4 regions of the Bacillus sp. mrc49 genome follow, and region 2 is predicted to be linked to each of the others. Evidence: riboswitches for the same ligand, from Rfam matches in the RefSeq annotation. Region 2 holds a riboswitch; each other region holds the start of a gene.
The links. Region 2 has a riboswitch for cobalamin ahead of CVN76_RS19230 (acyl-CoA dehydrogenase family protein). Riboswitches for the same ligand answer to the same signal wherever they lie in the genome.
Positions count from the first base shown of each region.

Region 1: another riboswitch for cobalamin. It lies ahead of CVN76_RS10260 (hypothetical protein); the one in region 2 lies ahead of CVN76_RS19230 (acyl-CoA dehydrogenase family protein).
Region 3: another riboswitch for cobalamin. It lies ahead of CVN76_RS26565 (ribonucleoside-diphosphate reductase subunit alpha); the one in region 2 lies ahead of CVN76_RS19230 (acyl-CoA dehydrogenase family protein).
Region 4: another riboswitch for cobalamin. It lies ahead of CVN76_RS26885 (hypothetical protein); the one in region 2 lies ahead of CVN76_RS19230 (acyl-CoA dehydrogenase family protein).

Region 1 is NZ_PHNG01000672.1:10,241-13,913, reverse strand. Features, by position in the region: gene CVN76_RS10265 (ABC transporter substrate-binding protein) at 460-1,398, opposite strand; gene CVN76_RS10260 (hypothetical protein) at 1,414-2,001, opposite strand; cobalamin riboswitch at 2,109-2,324, opposite strand; gene CVN76_RS10255 (AAA family ATPase) at 2,512-3,468, shown strand; gene CVN76_RS10250 (DUF58 domain-containing protein) at 3,468-3,673, shown strand, end outside.
Region 2 is NZ_PHNG01000710.1:769-4,441, forward strand. Features, by position in the region: gene CVN76_RS19225 (NAD(P)-dependent oxidoreductase) at 1-172, opposite strand, end outside; gene CVN76_RS19230 (acyl-CoA dehydrogenase family protein) at 188-1,894, opposite strand; cobalamin riboswitch at 2,149-2,344, opposite strand; gene CVN76_RS19235 (glycoside hydrolase family 2 protein) at 2,436-3,673, opposite strand, start outside.
Region 3 is NZ_PHNG01000800.1:46,322-49,994, reverse strand. Features, by position in the region: partial or broken gene CVN76_RS26575 (SulP family inorganic anion transporter) at 1-243, shown strand, start outside; gene CVN76_RS31280 (hypothetical protein) at 330-476, shown strand; gene CVN76_RS26570 (manganese-dependent inorganic pyrophosphatase) at 564-1,493, opposite strand; cobalamin riboswitch at 1,788-1,967, shown strand; gene CVN76_RS26565 (ribonucleoside-diphosphate reductase subunit alpha) at 2,104-3,673, shown strand, end outside.
Region 4 is NZ_PHNG01000800.1:119,701-123,373, reverse strand. Features, by position in the region: gene CVN76_RS26900 (YheC/YheD family endospore coat-associated protein) at 1-937, shown strand, start outside; gene CVN76_RS26895 (YheE family protein) at 1,001-1,204, shown strand; gene CVN76_RS26890 (hypothetical protein) at 1,296-1,484, shown strand; gene CVN76_RS26885 (hypothetical protein) at 1,510-1,749, opposite strand; cobalamin riboswitch at 1,912-2,110, opposite strand; gene CVN76_RS26880 (CDP-glycerol glycerophosphotransferase family protein) at 2,172-3,673, opposite strand, start outside.

The DNA.
Region 1 (3,673 bases), on a different contig from region 2:
GACACTATGAAAAATGTCTATCTTGTAGGGTATTTTTGTTTGTAATATTTAATCTCTTCCACTCCGCACTAGAATCAAGATGCCTGCAGTGTGGTGGTGTACGTATTCCGTTTCATTCCACTTGGCGTGAAAATGAAGGTGCAATTCTGATTACCGACAGTTACTAAAAAAAGACGCCGCCTGAAAAATAAAAAGGCAGACAGCATCTCCTTGTAGTTGCCTATCTTTTTTTGGTTAAAGGTCCATGATGGCTCTAAGAAGCCCTAAAAGAAGGGCGATTGCCAAGACCCAAATGAAGAATCTTTTATACATGATCGATACCTCGGATATCATAGGTTTGGAGTGCCTTCATTTTAGCATAAACAAAGGAAGAAAAGCAGAGTCCATTGCCATCACTTAATGTAGCGAATGATATGAATGGAAGGATGCCCCGATATATCGGAGCATCCTTGTTCAATATTATTTAAATAAGTCCGGGTAAACGGTTTTAGCAGCAAGTTCTACAGCTTCACCGATCCTTGGTCCGGGACGGGACATGACACTTTCATCAAGCAGGTGGACGTCATCGTTTTTCACGGCAGCGATTTCTTCCCAACCTTTACGTGATTTTATTTCATCAACGGCATCTTTTACATAGGTTGCAGTTGTAAGGATCGTTTCCGGGTTGCGCTTGACGACTTCTTCCCCGGATATTTTAACCCAGCCCTTTTGGTCGGCAAAGACGTTTTTAATGCCAGCGGTTTCCAGGATTTCTTGTTGGAAGGTTTCGTCACCTGTTGTATAGATTTCCGGAGCCGGACTGATTTCAAAATATGTTTGCTCCTGTTCATCCAAGGTTCCCACTTTTTCTTCGACACTTGCAATTTGGGATTTGATATCCTTCACCAATGCATCGCCTTTCTTGGTAACTCCCATCACTTTGGCAATCTGCTCAATATCCCCGTATACGTCATCCAAATTGGCTGCCGATTTAATGATGAATATAGGGATGCCGGCATCTTCGAGTGGCTTCAGCGTCGCTTCATCGCCAACGGTATAAGCGATGATCGCATCTGGCTTCAGGGCTATGATCTTTTCTGCATTGATATTCACGGAATCTGAAACATGTTCGATTTTCTTCGCTTCCTCGGGATAATTATCGAAGTCCGTCACGCCAACCACTTTCTTCCCCTGTCCTAAGGCAAATAGAATTTCGGTATTGCTAGGCTGCAGTGAAACGACTTTTTCCGGTGCCTTATCGAATTTTATTTTCTTTCCAGTATCATCTGTAACGGTATAGCTCTTCGCCTCGTTCGCTTTTTTATCATCTTTTGCAGATTGATCCGTTACGCCACATCCTGTAAGGAAAAGGGCAAGCATAAGCACGGAAATCCAGCTGAATCTTTGGGTAAATTTCATTATTTATTCCTCCATCTATTTTTTCATCGGTTTAGTAGGATAAGATTTGCTAATAAAAGGTATTTCTTCAAAGCCTTGTCGCTTGTTAACGTAGACTGCCATCACGAATAAAACGTTTGCAAGCAAGTGGGAGTAATCGAAAAGGATACCCGGAACTTCCCTTTCCAGACTGACTTTGTGCAAAGCGCGGACGGACTTTTTGGCTTCGCTGCGGCAGGCGTGCAGGGCACATGCCGCCGTTGACCCTTGGGGGAGCACAAATGTCTGGATCTGTTCTTTAACTTCTGCGACATACCGGTCATAAATCGAACTTAAATGGTCCAGGTCATGGTCGCTGATGGCTAGTTTTCCACGGACTGAACCATTTAGATGATAGGCCATGGGCAGCAAAACCATTAAATCCCGGTGAACGTCAGGAACATCCTTCGTCAGCGATGCGGCCATGCCGATCCGCGTCGTCAAGGAGTCTGTTCGTATTTCAAAATCGACTGTGGAAGCGGATTCGCGCATGTATGGATAGCATAAAAAACGAAGGTCTTTCTTTGCCATAACTCTTCCTCCTTTACGTAGTTTGGTGAATGACTGCCGTATCGCTTTTCGCATCAAAACAAAAAGCCGACCAAGAGTTTTGGTCGGCATCGAGCATCCATGTATTCCTAGTAGAAAAAAAGATGGAAGGCTGCCGTACAATCTCCTATCTTCCGAAGAGCATGATACGATAAAAAAAGGCAGGTCTCCTGGCTTGTGCGTCATTTTACTCTAAGAACCTTCCCATTTGATGATGGATAGTACAAATGTCCTATCCACCATCAAATAGTGGTATGTCATCTTATTTCATTAGCACTTACAGTTGCGGAAACAGCTTCGGTTTTGAACCGAATTCCCTATTAAGCTGACATGGCAGCACCCTTTTCTGCAAGGTTCATATTCACTTAGGATAAGTTTACCATACCTTTTTCCTTAAGCTGCACTAATATTTTTAGAGAATTTCGTTTATGGTTTGCGGAATATCTAGTAAACTTACAATGTAAGGATTAATTGGTTGTTACTGTAAAGATAAGTGAGATATAGATTGGAAATGAAATAAGTAATAGATTTCCCAGGAGGTAGCGAATGATTTATAAGCAGGCAAATCAAAAACTGGAAAAGGTTCTAGGGAATATTGAAAAGGTCATTATTGGAAAAAGGGATATTGCGGAACTGAGCATCGTCGCACTTCTTTCCGGTGGGCATGTTTTATTGGAGGATGTTCCGGGAGTAGGCAAGACAGTCATGGTCCGGGCGCTTGCCAAATCGATAGGTGCTAGCTTTAAGCGAATACAATTCACACCTGATTTACTGCCGTCCGATGTAACCGGCGTTTCGATTTTCAACCCAAAGGAACAAGCCTTCATTTTTCGGCCAGGACCGATAATGGGGCATATTATTTTGGCAGATGAAATTAACCGGACCTCTCCGAAAACACAGTCTGCCCTGCTTGAAGCGATGGAGGAGGCAAGTGTGACGATCGATGGCGTCACCAGGGGATTGGAGAAGCCCTTTTTTGTCATGGCGACGCAAAACCCGATCGAGTACGAGGGCACATACCCGCTTCCGGAAGCGCAATTGGATCGATTCCTGTTAAAAATGAAGATGGGCTACCCGAGTGCTGCGGAAGAAATCGAGGTCCTGCAAAGAGCTCAATACATGGCTCCGCTTGAAGAGCTGGAATCAGTCATCACCTTGGAAGAATTGAAGGCCCTGCAGGCAGAGGCTAAGATGGTGATCGTGGATGACACAATAAAAGGATATATTGTTGAACTGGCCAATGAAACGAGGAGCCATCAGGTGGTCTATCTTGGGGTGAGTCCGCGTGGATCGATTGCTTTGATGAAGGCAGCCCAAGCTTATGCACTAATACAGGGCAGGGATTATGTCCTGCCGGATGATGTTCAATATTTAGCTCCGTTCGTATTCTCCCACCGCCTGATTTTAAAACCAGAAGCGAATTATGATGGCTTCGATGCTGAAATGGTGATCACCGAAATTGTCGCGAAGACTCATGTGCCTGTGAAACGGGCCTTGTCATAATGCGTAGCTTCAATCATTTTTTAAAGAAAAACATGAATGCGGCCGGACTGGTTTTTCTTATGGCCACTTCCTTTTGCTTTGCGATGTTTCAAGGCGGATTTGTCAGTTGGTTCATTTTTTATTCGTTTTTGCCCTTTGCCGCCTATGCCATGATTCTGCTGTTTTATCCCCTTCACTCCATTACGGTTGAAAGAAACGTCAGCAA
Region 2 (3,673 bases):
ATTGTTTCACCATAGTTTCAACCGATACGCCAATCGTTCCTCCTGATTGATGAAAGGACATTTCAGCTTCTTTGTTCAAATCCATTCCATACACAGTAAAATTAGAAAGTAGTAAACTTTGCGACATAGGCAGACCCATATTGCCCAATCCGATAAACCCGATTTTTTTCATTAGGCTTCACTCCGTTCACACATTATATTTTTCTTGATCAGCCATTCTTTCTGCAATTTCACGTTTTTGTATAAATAGATTCCTAAAGAGGGGAACAGCAAGGCTGCGAACTTCTTCCAACAATACTTTTCTGCCTGCTTCGCCCGACTCCGTTCCCGTTAAAATCAACACAGCCATCTCTTCAACTCTGCGATATCCTTCTTCACAGATAACGTTCGTCATATTATTTTTCAGCCGCTCTTTTTCCATCCCGTTCTTTTGTATCGCTTTTTCAGTGCGAATGACCGCAGATTCCATCACATGAATTTCCTTCACCATGTCTGCAAGCAAACGGGAATATTCTTGTTCCTGTTGAATGTTGATATTGGCATGTATCAATGCTTTCAAAGATTTGTGAAGAAGCATGTTAGAAATCTGGATGTATTGCCGGTTTCGGTTCGCCTCCTCATCAAATAGAGGGTTTAACCATGTGCCGCCGTTTTGAAATCCTTTTTTCATCAATAGTTTGGCAATGGTCAGACGGTTTATTTCATTCGTTCCTTCAAAAATCCGGCTAATCCGGGCATCCCGATATAATCGTTCCACTTCATACTCTTGCATGTAGCCATAACCGCCATGAATTTGTAAAGCCTCATCCACGATTCGATCAAGGATCTCGGAGCAATGAACCTTATTGATCGCACATTCGGCTGCATAGTTTGCCAGTTTTCCCAATTGTTCATCGAGAGGTTCGTCCGTTTCGAATACGTTGTCCAAGCTATCAGCCGTTCTGTAGGCCGCACTTTCCGCTCCATAAATCGCAATCGCCATATTCGCAATCTTTTCTTGTATCATCGAAAAACCTATGATCGTCCGGTTAAATTGTTTACGCTGTTTCGCGTAGTTAATGGCAAGCTCCAATGCTTGCTTGGATGCTCCGATGTTAGAAAAGGAAAGCTTCAATCGCGCCATGTTTAGAATATTCAATGCTACACGATGCCCTTGCCCGACTTTTCCCAAAACATTCTGCGCCGGTACACTGACATCTTCCAAAATTAAAGTCGCTGTCGAAGACCCTTTTATCCCCATTTTCTTCTCTTCTGGACCGACGGAAACCCCTTTGAACGTTCTGTCTACAATGAATGCAGTCATGCTGTTATTTGTTTTGGCGAAGACAACATATACATCGGCCACTTGTGCGTTCGTGATCCACTGTTTTTCACCATTTAATAGCCAGGCTGTCCCCTGCTCATTCAAGACCGCCGTCGTTTTAGCGTTAAGCGCGTCTGATCCCGCGTTATTTTCCGTTAAGGCATAAGCACCAATCCATTCTCCTGATGCAAGTTTTGGCAAGTATTTTTGCTTTTGCTCTTCTGTTCCGTAATAAACGTACGGGAGGGTCCCTACACCTGCATGTATATTAAAGGAGACGCTGAAAGAACCGCCAAATCCCATTTTCTCGGCCACAAGCCCTGAAAGCTTTTTATTCAGGGACAATCCGCCATACGACTCTGGAACCTCTACGCTGAGTAAGCCGAGCTCTCCCGCTTCTTGAAACAATTTTTTCACCTTGCCGTTATCATGCCGATCAATCGAATCCAGCAGGGGCATTACTTCGTTTTTGACAAAGAGCTCTGTAGTCTTTGATATGAGATGATCTTCCTCATTAAAATCCTCTGGTGTAAATCCTGCCGTGTCCAGTCCATGAGGAAATAAAGGTTCGTTACATTGAAGTTCACCCATTTCTTTCCTCCTCATTTCAACTCATCGCCCTCTTCTCTCGGGCAGGCTCCTAGTTTATTGTAAGCCCTTTCAATATTGCTCACATACACTACTTTTTCTGTACAGCTCCTGATAATGATCAAAATAAAAAAACAACTTCCAATAAAGAAGTTGTTAAGTTCGAATTGATACGTAAATAAACATGTTTTCCCATGACAAAATAAAAACATGCAGATCAATCGCTCGCACTTAACACCCCCTATCCTCGTAGGTATAGATGTGTGCTGAAACAGGCAGGTCTCCTGGCTTATGATCATCACTCCCCGAACCTTCCCATCTTCATGTTTCTGAAGACAGTGGTTTATCCGGATCGCTCCCAAATACAGTTGCGGGACAGCGTCGGGCTCTAACCGACTTCCCTATTATGTAGATGAAAAAATATCAATCTACACCTGTTTCTACACGTATGAAGTTTTCCAATCAAACATATCAAAAATTTAGTCAATTTACAAATAATTTCATTAATAGATTTATTTACCTTTTAATAACCAAAGCTTATAACCTAGTTGAAATCAACTGCAATTTTCTCCTCGGAACAGCTCCCTGCTTTGTTACTCCCTGCATTTTGAACAATTTGACTATGATACTGGTTGTTGATTTCTTTTATCTTGTTTAAGTCACACTTAGGCTGACGATCATAAGTCAGCAGTCCGTTGATTTCTTGCTCTACATCCGTAAGCTGTGTGTAGCAATATCCATGAATTGACCTTGATTGTTGGACAGCCGCCATAACCCTCGCATAATCGTTAATAAACTCATCTTCAGTCGAAGAGCTCGTATAGCCCCACCCCTCACTTTCACCAACCTTGTAGGCAATTCCGCCGAATTCCGTTAATAAAATGGGTTCACCTTGATGTTGATAACCTTTTGCATAAATAGACCACTTCGTCGACATCGAATCTAATAAATTGTCTTTTGTAGATAAGTCATCTACAAAACTTCGATACTTTTCAAACTCTATACTAGTCCCATGTTGATAATGGTGAACGGCACAAATATCAGTCTTAGTCATTTCCCATCCATCGTTAGAAATGACCAATCTCGTAGTATCTAACGAGTGAATCAAATAATACAATGCTAAGGAATGAGCTTGTTGTTGTTTATTTAAATGAATATGTGGCACTCCCCAGCTTTCGTTTATCGGAACCCAAGTAACAATTGAAGGGTGATTATAATCTCGTTCAACGATCTCGATCCATTCCTTTGTTATGCGGCTAGCTGCTTTTTCACTATACATTGGAGCGGCAGCACATTCCCCCCACACTAAATAGCCCATTTGATCAGCCCAATATAGAAACCGGGGGTCTTCAATTTTTTGATGCTTTCGACAGCCATTGAATCCCATCTCTTTTGCTAAGCGTATATCCTCTTTATAAGCTTCGTCGCTCGGCGCGGTCAACAATCCATCAGGCCAATATCCTTGGTCCAAAACAAGCTTTTGATAATACGGTTTATTATTTAAATAAACCATTCCACGTTCTGTATGAATTTTTCGCATCCCAAAATAACTCTCTACCCTATCTAGAGTTTCATTACTTTGCTCCAATTCCAACACGACATCGAATAAATTAGGAGATTCAGGCGACCAGGCCCACGTTTCATCATGAAAATGAAAGGAAGTTCTGAATATATGCTGCTGATACAGCTCAACAGCCCTTTGTGTATGTGATTCGACCAATTGGACAGAATCATTTGCAATCAATTCATCTTTGAAGTAAATCTTATACCGCAAAAATTGTC
Region 3 (3,673 bases), on a different contig from region 2:
GGACAAATCTTTTTTGCTTCGGTGCAGGACTTTGTTTCAAAATTCGAAGTTAATGATGATGTAAATGCGATCATCATTGATTTTTCCCATTCAAAAATATGGGATGCTTCTGCGGTCGCTGCTGTCGATACGGTTGTCCATAAATATAAGCAACAAGGCATTTCCGTACATGTACAGGGCCTCGATCTGGAAAGCTCCTTATTGCTTGATAAACTTGCCAGCTCAATTAGTAAAATATCCTGAAGAAGGATCTTGCTGGCGAATAGAACTTTTCAAAACCGACAGAATAAATAACAGGAAATATGTCGATATGGAAGGGAGCGAAAAGCATGACACCCGAGCAGGATTATACGGCTGCCAATCTTTCACCAGATTTATTGGATGAGTTGAAAAGCTTTGAAAGCAAGCTTGGCGAGGAAGCGAATAAAGAATTGATTGTCATCGCCTATGAAAAGGAAAAGGATTCCTTGAATTAAGCAAAAAGACGGAAACATGATCATTCGTAATGTTTCCGTCTTTTTTGGGGTATGGAAAAAGGGTGCAGCAGCACCCTTTTCACTTACTTATTTACTGAATACATCCGTTAATACAGGCACGATTTGTTTTTTGCGCGAGACCACGCCTTCCAAAACGGCGATGTTATTGTTCAATGTAACGTTATAGGCTTTTTCGACTGCATTCGCTGCTCTTCCAAGAGCTAGGGCTACAGAATCATTTGTCAGGATATCCGTAACGACGAATAGGAATAAATCCAATTCCTTCACTCCGATAACCGCTTCAATCGCCGCTTCCAATTCAGCTTGCTTAGCAAGGACTTCATTCGGATCTACAGCATTGACTTGGGCTATTTCCACTTTTGCCATTCCCATGCTGAATTCTTTTGCATCAAGAGTGATCAGCTGCGCAATCGTCTTGTCGCTTAAATCAGCTCCTGCCTTCAGCATTTCCAATCCATAAGTTTCAGCGTTCACTCCGGCAATGGCAGCCAGCTCCATGGCCGCTGCAACGTCTTGCTCAGTGCAGGTCGGGGACTTGAACAATAAAGAATCGGAAATGATGGCAGATAGCATCAGCCCTGCTACCGCTTTCGGGACTTCGATTCCATTTTCTTTATAGATTTTATTTAAAATAGTTGCCGTACAGCCTACCGGTTCTGCACGGTAATATAAAGGATCGCTTGTTTCAAAGTTAGCGATGCGGTGATGGTCGATAACCTCCAGCACACGGACTTGGTCAATATCCTCAGCACTTTGCTGGCGTTCATTATGATCGACAAGGATTACGGTCTCCGCCTCCCCTGCCACTTTTTCGACAAGACGAGGAGCATCGAATTTGAATTGGTCCAGCGCATATTGAGTTTCGCCATTCACTTCACCCAGACGAACTGGTTCAGCATTGATACCTAATTGCTTTTTCAGATCCGCATAAGCGATTGCGGAACAAATCGTGTCTGTATCCGGGTTTTTATGTCCAAAAACTAATACTTTATCCAAGATTTAAATCCCCTTTTTCATAAAAATTTTTCCGTGAATCCCCAAATCGCACCAAGGGAATGCCACCTTTACGCTACACTTCATTTTAACACAAAATCCGTTAAATTCAGTGCTTGAATTGCCACTTCGCCAAGAAAATCTTTCATTCGCCTTCCCCCTGCCTTCACTTTGTCAATAGATAAGGGTTGGTTTTTCTCAAATATATTAGTTGAATTATCATCGCATATGGCTTACGATAATATAAGCAGAAATACTAGATATTGATTATTAAAACAATACTGATAACTATATATAGAATTTTTTACAATCCAAGGTGCCAGTGATGGCTGAAAAGGGAATCCGGTGCAAACCCGGAACTGTCCCCGCAACTGTGAATGTGACGAAATGAGGAACCACTGTATGGCTCACTATACGGGAAGGACTCAAAGTAGGATGATCATGAGTCAGGAGACCTGCCTTGAATTTTTCACGTTCTTATTCTTCGGGGATTGAGATGATGAAACGATCGTATAACGGCTATTTTATTCATGGCTCTTTTATGCTGTCGTTTGATCCGCTCAACTCGTTGGGCGGTTTTTTTATTACCGGAAGTTTACAAGGAGGATTCTTAATGACTCAAACATATAACTCTACCATAAGCGAGAATGATACTGAAACGAATTCCCTTCAGCTTGAGATGCTGTCGAAGGAATTTGAAGGCCGTCTCGATATGGAGAAATTCAAAAAGCGTTTTACAAAATGGCTTGAACGCAAAAGTGATTCAACCGATGAACAGGCTTCAAAGAAACTGATTCAGCTTGCTCTTGAGAGCGTGGATATCGATGCCCCGGATTGGACATTCGTTGCAGCTAAAGAGCTATTGAATACGATGTACAGGGATGCACAGGCCAATCGAGGTTATCAAGGCATGAGTTATGGTCCATTCTATGACCTTATCCAGGACCTGTCGCAGCTGCAAGACGGCCAACGCTATCCAGTTTATAAAGCCGAGCTGCTATCATCTTATACTAAAGCCGAAATTGAAGAACTTGGTTCAGTGATCGACCCTGAAAAGGATAAACTATTTTCCTACATAGGCATCTACCTACTAAACGATCGCTACCTTGCCCGTCCCAAAAAAGACAAAGTGTACGAACTCCCCCAAGAACGCTTCATGATCATCGCGATGGAAATCATGCGTTTGGAAGAAACGGAGCACCGCCTGCAACTTATAAAAGAAGCATACTGGGCCATGTCCAATCTTTATATGACCGTTGCCACCCCTACACTTTCGAACGCAGGTAAAGCGCATGGACAATTAAGCTCCTGCTTTATCGACGCCATTGAAGATTCCATCGACGGCATCTATCTAGCTAACTACGATGCTGCCAAGGTGTCTAAATTCGGCGGCGGTGTCGGCCTGTATGTCGGGAAGATTCGCTCACTTGGTTCCGATATCCGTGGTTTCTCCGGCAATAGTTCGGGTACGACTCCTTGGATCCGGCTATTTAACCAGACAGCCGTCAGTGTTGATCAATTAGGTCAGCGCAAAGGCGCGATAGCGATATACTTGGATGCTTGGCATAAAGATATCATGAGCTTCCTCGATTTGAAGACGCAGAACGGGGATGACAGATTAAAGGCACATGATATTTTCACGGGTGTATGCATTCCCGACTTGTTCATGGAGGCTGTACGCGACAGGAAAGAATGGTACCTTTTTGACCCGCATACAGTCAAGCAAACCCTTGGATTCTCACTTGAAGATCTATATGACGAGAAAAAAGGCGAAGGTAGCTTCAGGAACCATTATGCTCTTGCTGTCGAAGCCGTAGAGAATGGTACGCTGCCAAGCTACAGCTTTGAAAAGATCAACGCGTTGGACATCATGAAAAGCATCATGATTTCTCAATTAGAAGAAGGCGTTCCATATATGTTCTACCGCGATGAAGTGAACCGGAAGAACCCGAATAAGCATAAAGGGATGATTTATTGCTCCAACCTCTGCACCGAAATTGCTCAAAACCTAAGCCCAACGACGATCACGGATGAATATGAAACAGAAGATGGCGATGTCGTTGTAGTTCGCAAAAGCGGCGATTTCGTTGTCTGCAACCTATCATCCATTAACTTGCCTCGTGCAGTGGGCAGCGATGTTTTGGAAAGATTGATCCCCATTCAAGTCAGGATGCTCGATAATG
Region 4 (3,673 bases), on a different contig from region 2:
GATTTTACCCTATGCATTCACGGGAAAGGAATTTGCTTCCGGTTCAATGAGAGGTTATGTATTTTCATCCGATTCAAACAAGTGGATCGAGTGTAAGATGCCGCTTCCTGATATTGTTTATAATCGTATACCCTCCAGGGGCTATGAGGCTTCGGCAGAATTCCAATCACTCATGAGCCATTTCAATGAGCACCATGTGAACATTTTCAATCCAGGTTTCCTGGATAAATATCTAATGTTCGAAGCTTTGATGGATGATGGCTCCCTCACCAAGCACCTGCCGGCAACAGCGATCCTGCAAAAGCGCGAATGTTTGGAGTCATTCCTTGATACACATCGGCACATCTACTTAAAACCTTGTAAAGGAAGCCAGGGAAAAGGCATTTACACCCTCCGCAAAAATCCTGATGATACACTTTTGTTCAACAGCCTGAAACACAGCGAGACTTTCTCGAATTTCGCTTCTTTCTGGGAAACGAAAAAAAAGGACTTATTAAAAAGAAATTACCTGGCTCAGCGGGCGGTCGTACCAAAAAAACTTCTTGGTCACCGTTACGATTACAGGGTTCTCGTCCATTATGAAAAAGGCTTTTATAAAGTAACGGGCAAAGCTGTAAGAATGTCACAACTGCAGGAAATCACTACACACACTCCTCGAGGCGGTAAGCTTTATCCCTATCAAAACCTGCAATCAAAAAGGCTAAATTCAACATTGGCTAGAATCGCCCAAAAATGCGGAGAAATTCTTTCAAAAAAAATTGGCTTTCTCGGCGAATTTTCGATTGATATCGGTGAAGACGAATCGGGCTCGCTCTTCATTTACGAAGTGAACTCCAAGCCCATGCAATTCGACGAAGAGGAAATCGAAGCTAATCGGCTTTTACATTTAAAAAACCTTTTCATGGAATTAACTTTTTCCAACAGGAAAATAAAATAACACCTCCTGCTGCCGTTTTCCATTATAATGTAATGTGAGACAGCATATATGGAGGTAATACATATGATCAGTCATTTTCAATGGGCACCGCTGCATAAGAACCTGCCAGGGTGGAAAATTTCCTTTTATTACAATAGACAATCCATCCAGGCTTTATATCATAAAGATGGAACCATCGAATGGACAGCCAACCCACCTGCAATGGAAGATGAACCGAAACTCAAAACCATGATACATGACTTGATGGTCTATCATGTTTATGAATAAACCGTATCGTCCAATTGCTTTTAGGAAAGCTTGAAAAGAATAAAAATCCCTCTATTGCCTATACTAATGAAAAGGTTAGGAGGGATTTATTTTGGACAAAGAAAAAATGACTTTTTTAAAGGATAGCGAGTATGATGGACGGGATTCCGCCTTCCTTGACATCGATCGCTATATCAATGAAGGCTTGGCAGGCGGCAATGTTTATGAGGCCGCTGATCTTCGGAACATTGAAGAAGCACATGATTTCTATGACGAGACCGATCCTAACATCAATAAATAGACGACCTTATTGCCAGGGCTCTCTTTTAGGAGAGCTCTTTTTGGAGCAGGACTGTTTCCCCGAACATTTCTCGAACCACACTCTCATAGGCGACTTCCAGATTACGGGAAAATAATTCCTTTTCAGCGGAACTTATTGTTTGCCCATTGATTTCCTCTGTAAGTTTTTCACGATTTCCGCTTAAAGAAATCGTTTCCCCTCCCGAAAAATTGTACATAACCTGGGTTTTAAGATGATCCGTGAAATATTTAACCGTTCCAAACATTTGTATTCCCCCCTTAAAAAATAAAAAAACAACTTCCCGGAAGGAAGTTGTTTGAATGCAAACGAAGCATAACAAAAATAAACATGTTTTTTCATTTTTAAAAATGAAAGCATGCTTTTGCCAATTTTCGCACGTAACATCCCCTATCCTCGTAGGCATTTGATGATGTGCTAAAAACAGGCAGGTATCCTGGCTCATGGTCAACGCTTTTCGAACCTTCCCATTCCCTTTTGCAGAAAACAGTGGCATCACTCGAATCGCTCACATATACAGTTGCGGGACAGCGCCGGATTCCAACCGGCTTCCCTTTTAAGCAGATAAATAGATGTTTCATATCCGCACCCGTTTCTAGACTTATTTAGTTTTCCATTTAAATGTATCAAATTATTTCCTGGATTACAATCCGCTCACGCGATGAACGATCATCTCGTTTTCAGCCTTATGGTTTCCGCCATTCCCTTAACGAAGTTGATACCGTTGAATTTTTTCCAAAGTGAACGTACAAAAGGGTTATTCAAAATCCTTGTAATCCGCTGCTTGCGTTTAATTTTTTTCAACAGACCTTGCTTTGCATGAATTTGCTCATAGACCCGGCGGCTATTGGAATGATCGATATATGGAAGATATGTTTTCCTTAACTGGCCAAATGCTTCTTTTTCCGCAAAACCGGTTTCGGCATAGGCGTTAATCGTCGAAATCAACTTTTCTGTAGTGAATACCTGATCACCAAATAATTGATTATCCATATTCATATAACTTCCTTGATACTTATTGTATGTCTCGAGATCGAATTGGTAAAAAACAACAGGTTTTTTTTGATAAAACATATCCCAGGCGACACTCGAGTAATCCGTAATCAACATCGATGCTTCCATCAATAAGGTATTCAAGTCTTCTTCATTGGAAATCGTGAACCGCTGATTATCAATGGAAAAATGTTCGATAAAGTCCTTGAATTTAGGATGCAAATAAAAATGCAGCGTCAAATCATGCTGCTCCAATAACCTGCTCAATTCTTTTGATTGTAAAAAAGTTTTGAATACTTGTACATACTCACTCTTTTCCACTTCCTCAAAAGGTAAGTTTTCAAGCCATACGCGCCATGTCGGCATCACTAAAATCCTTTTCCCGTTCGATCTATTTTCAATGACATCCCAGCGGGGAAGGCCGCTGACAATCAGTTCGTTTTTGTTATAGCCGAAATGATTCTGGATGATCTTGCCTTCCTCGGGTGAGGAAACGACAAAAAGGCTTGGTGCGTTAATGCTGGATTTTTTAAAGATGCTGTTAAGTTTTTTTAATCCGATAACGCCATGCTGCAAAAAGACAAGCGGCTTATAATTCATCGCTTTTCTGATCCTGCCCTTTTGAATTCTTATGTCGTATGCATGCCCTTTAGTTTCGGAGGATACCAATAGCTGTGCGGCAAACATGAACACCATATATTTAAAGCTCATGAATTCAACGACTCTATTTTTCATGCTTTCCAATTTCGGGTAATCTTCCGAATCAGGTTTAATGATGTAATATGCTTGTTGACGGTTATGATTTTCATAGATGTATTTAAAGAAGTAGTATCCGTTATCTTGAGCCCTGTCAGCGGTTTTCTCGTAAATCAGCCAAATGTTTTTCTTTTTATAGTAGGGAAGCAGCAGTCTATAAACCCACGAAGCCAGAACTTCTTTAAAAAAGTGCATGTTCGTCTCGTACTCGGTTCTTTCCTTATAAGTCAGTGCCACAGTGCCTGATGCCGTCAAATATGGATATACCCAATATCCGTTATCAAAGGTATAGGACATGCCAAAAAGTCGTTTGTTCAACTTTCTCAAGGCCATGCACGTAGGGTTCTTCAAACGAATATAGTGGTCCTTCCCCCCTACCCTGACCATTAAATAGAAATCATAATAAAACGGACGCCATTCCA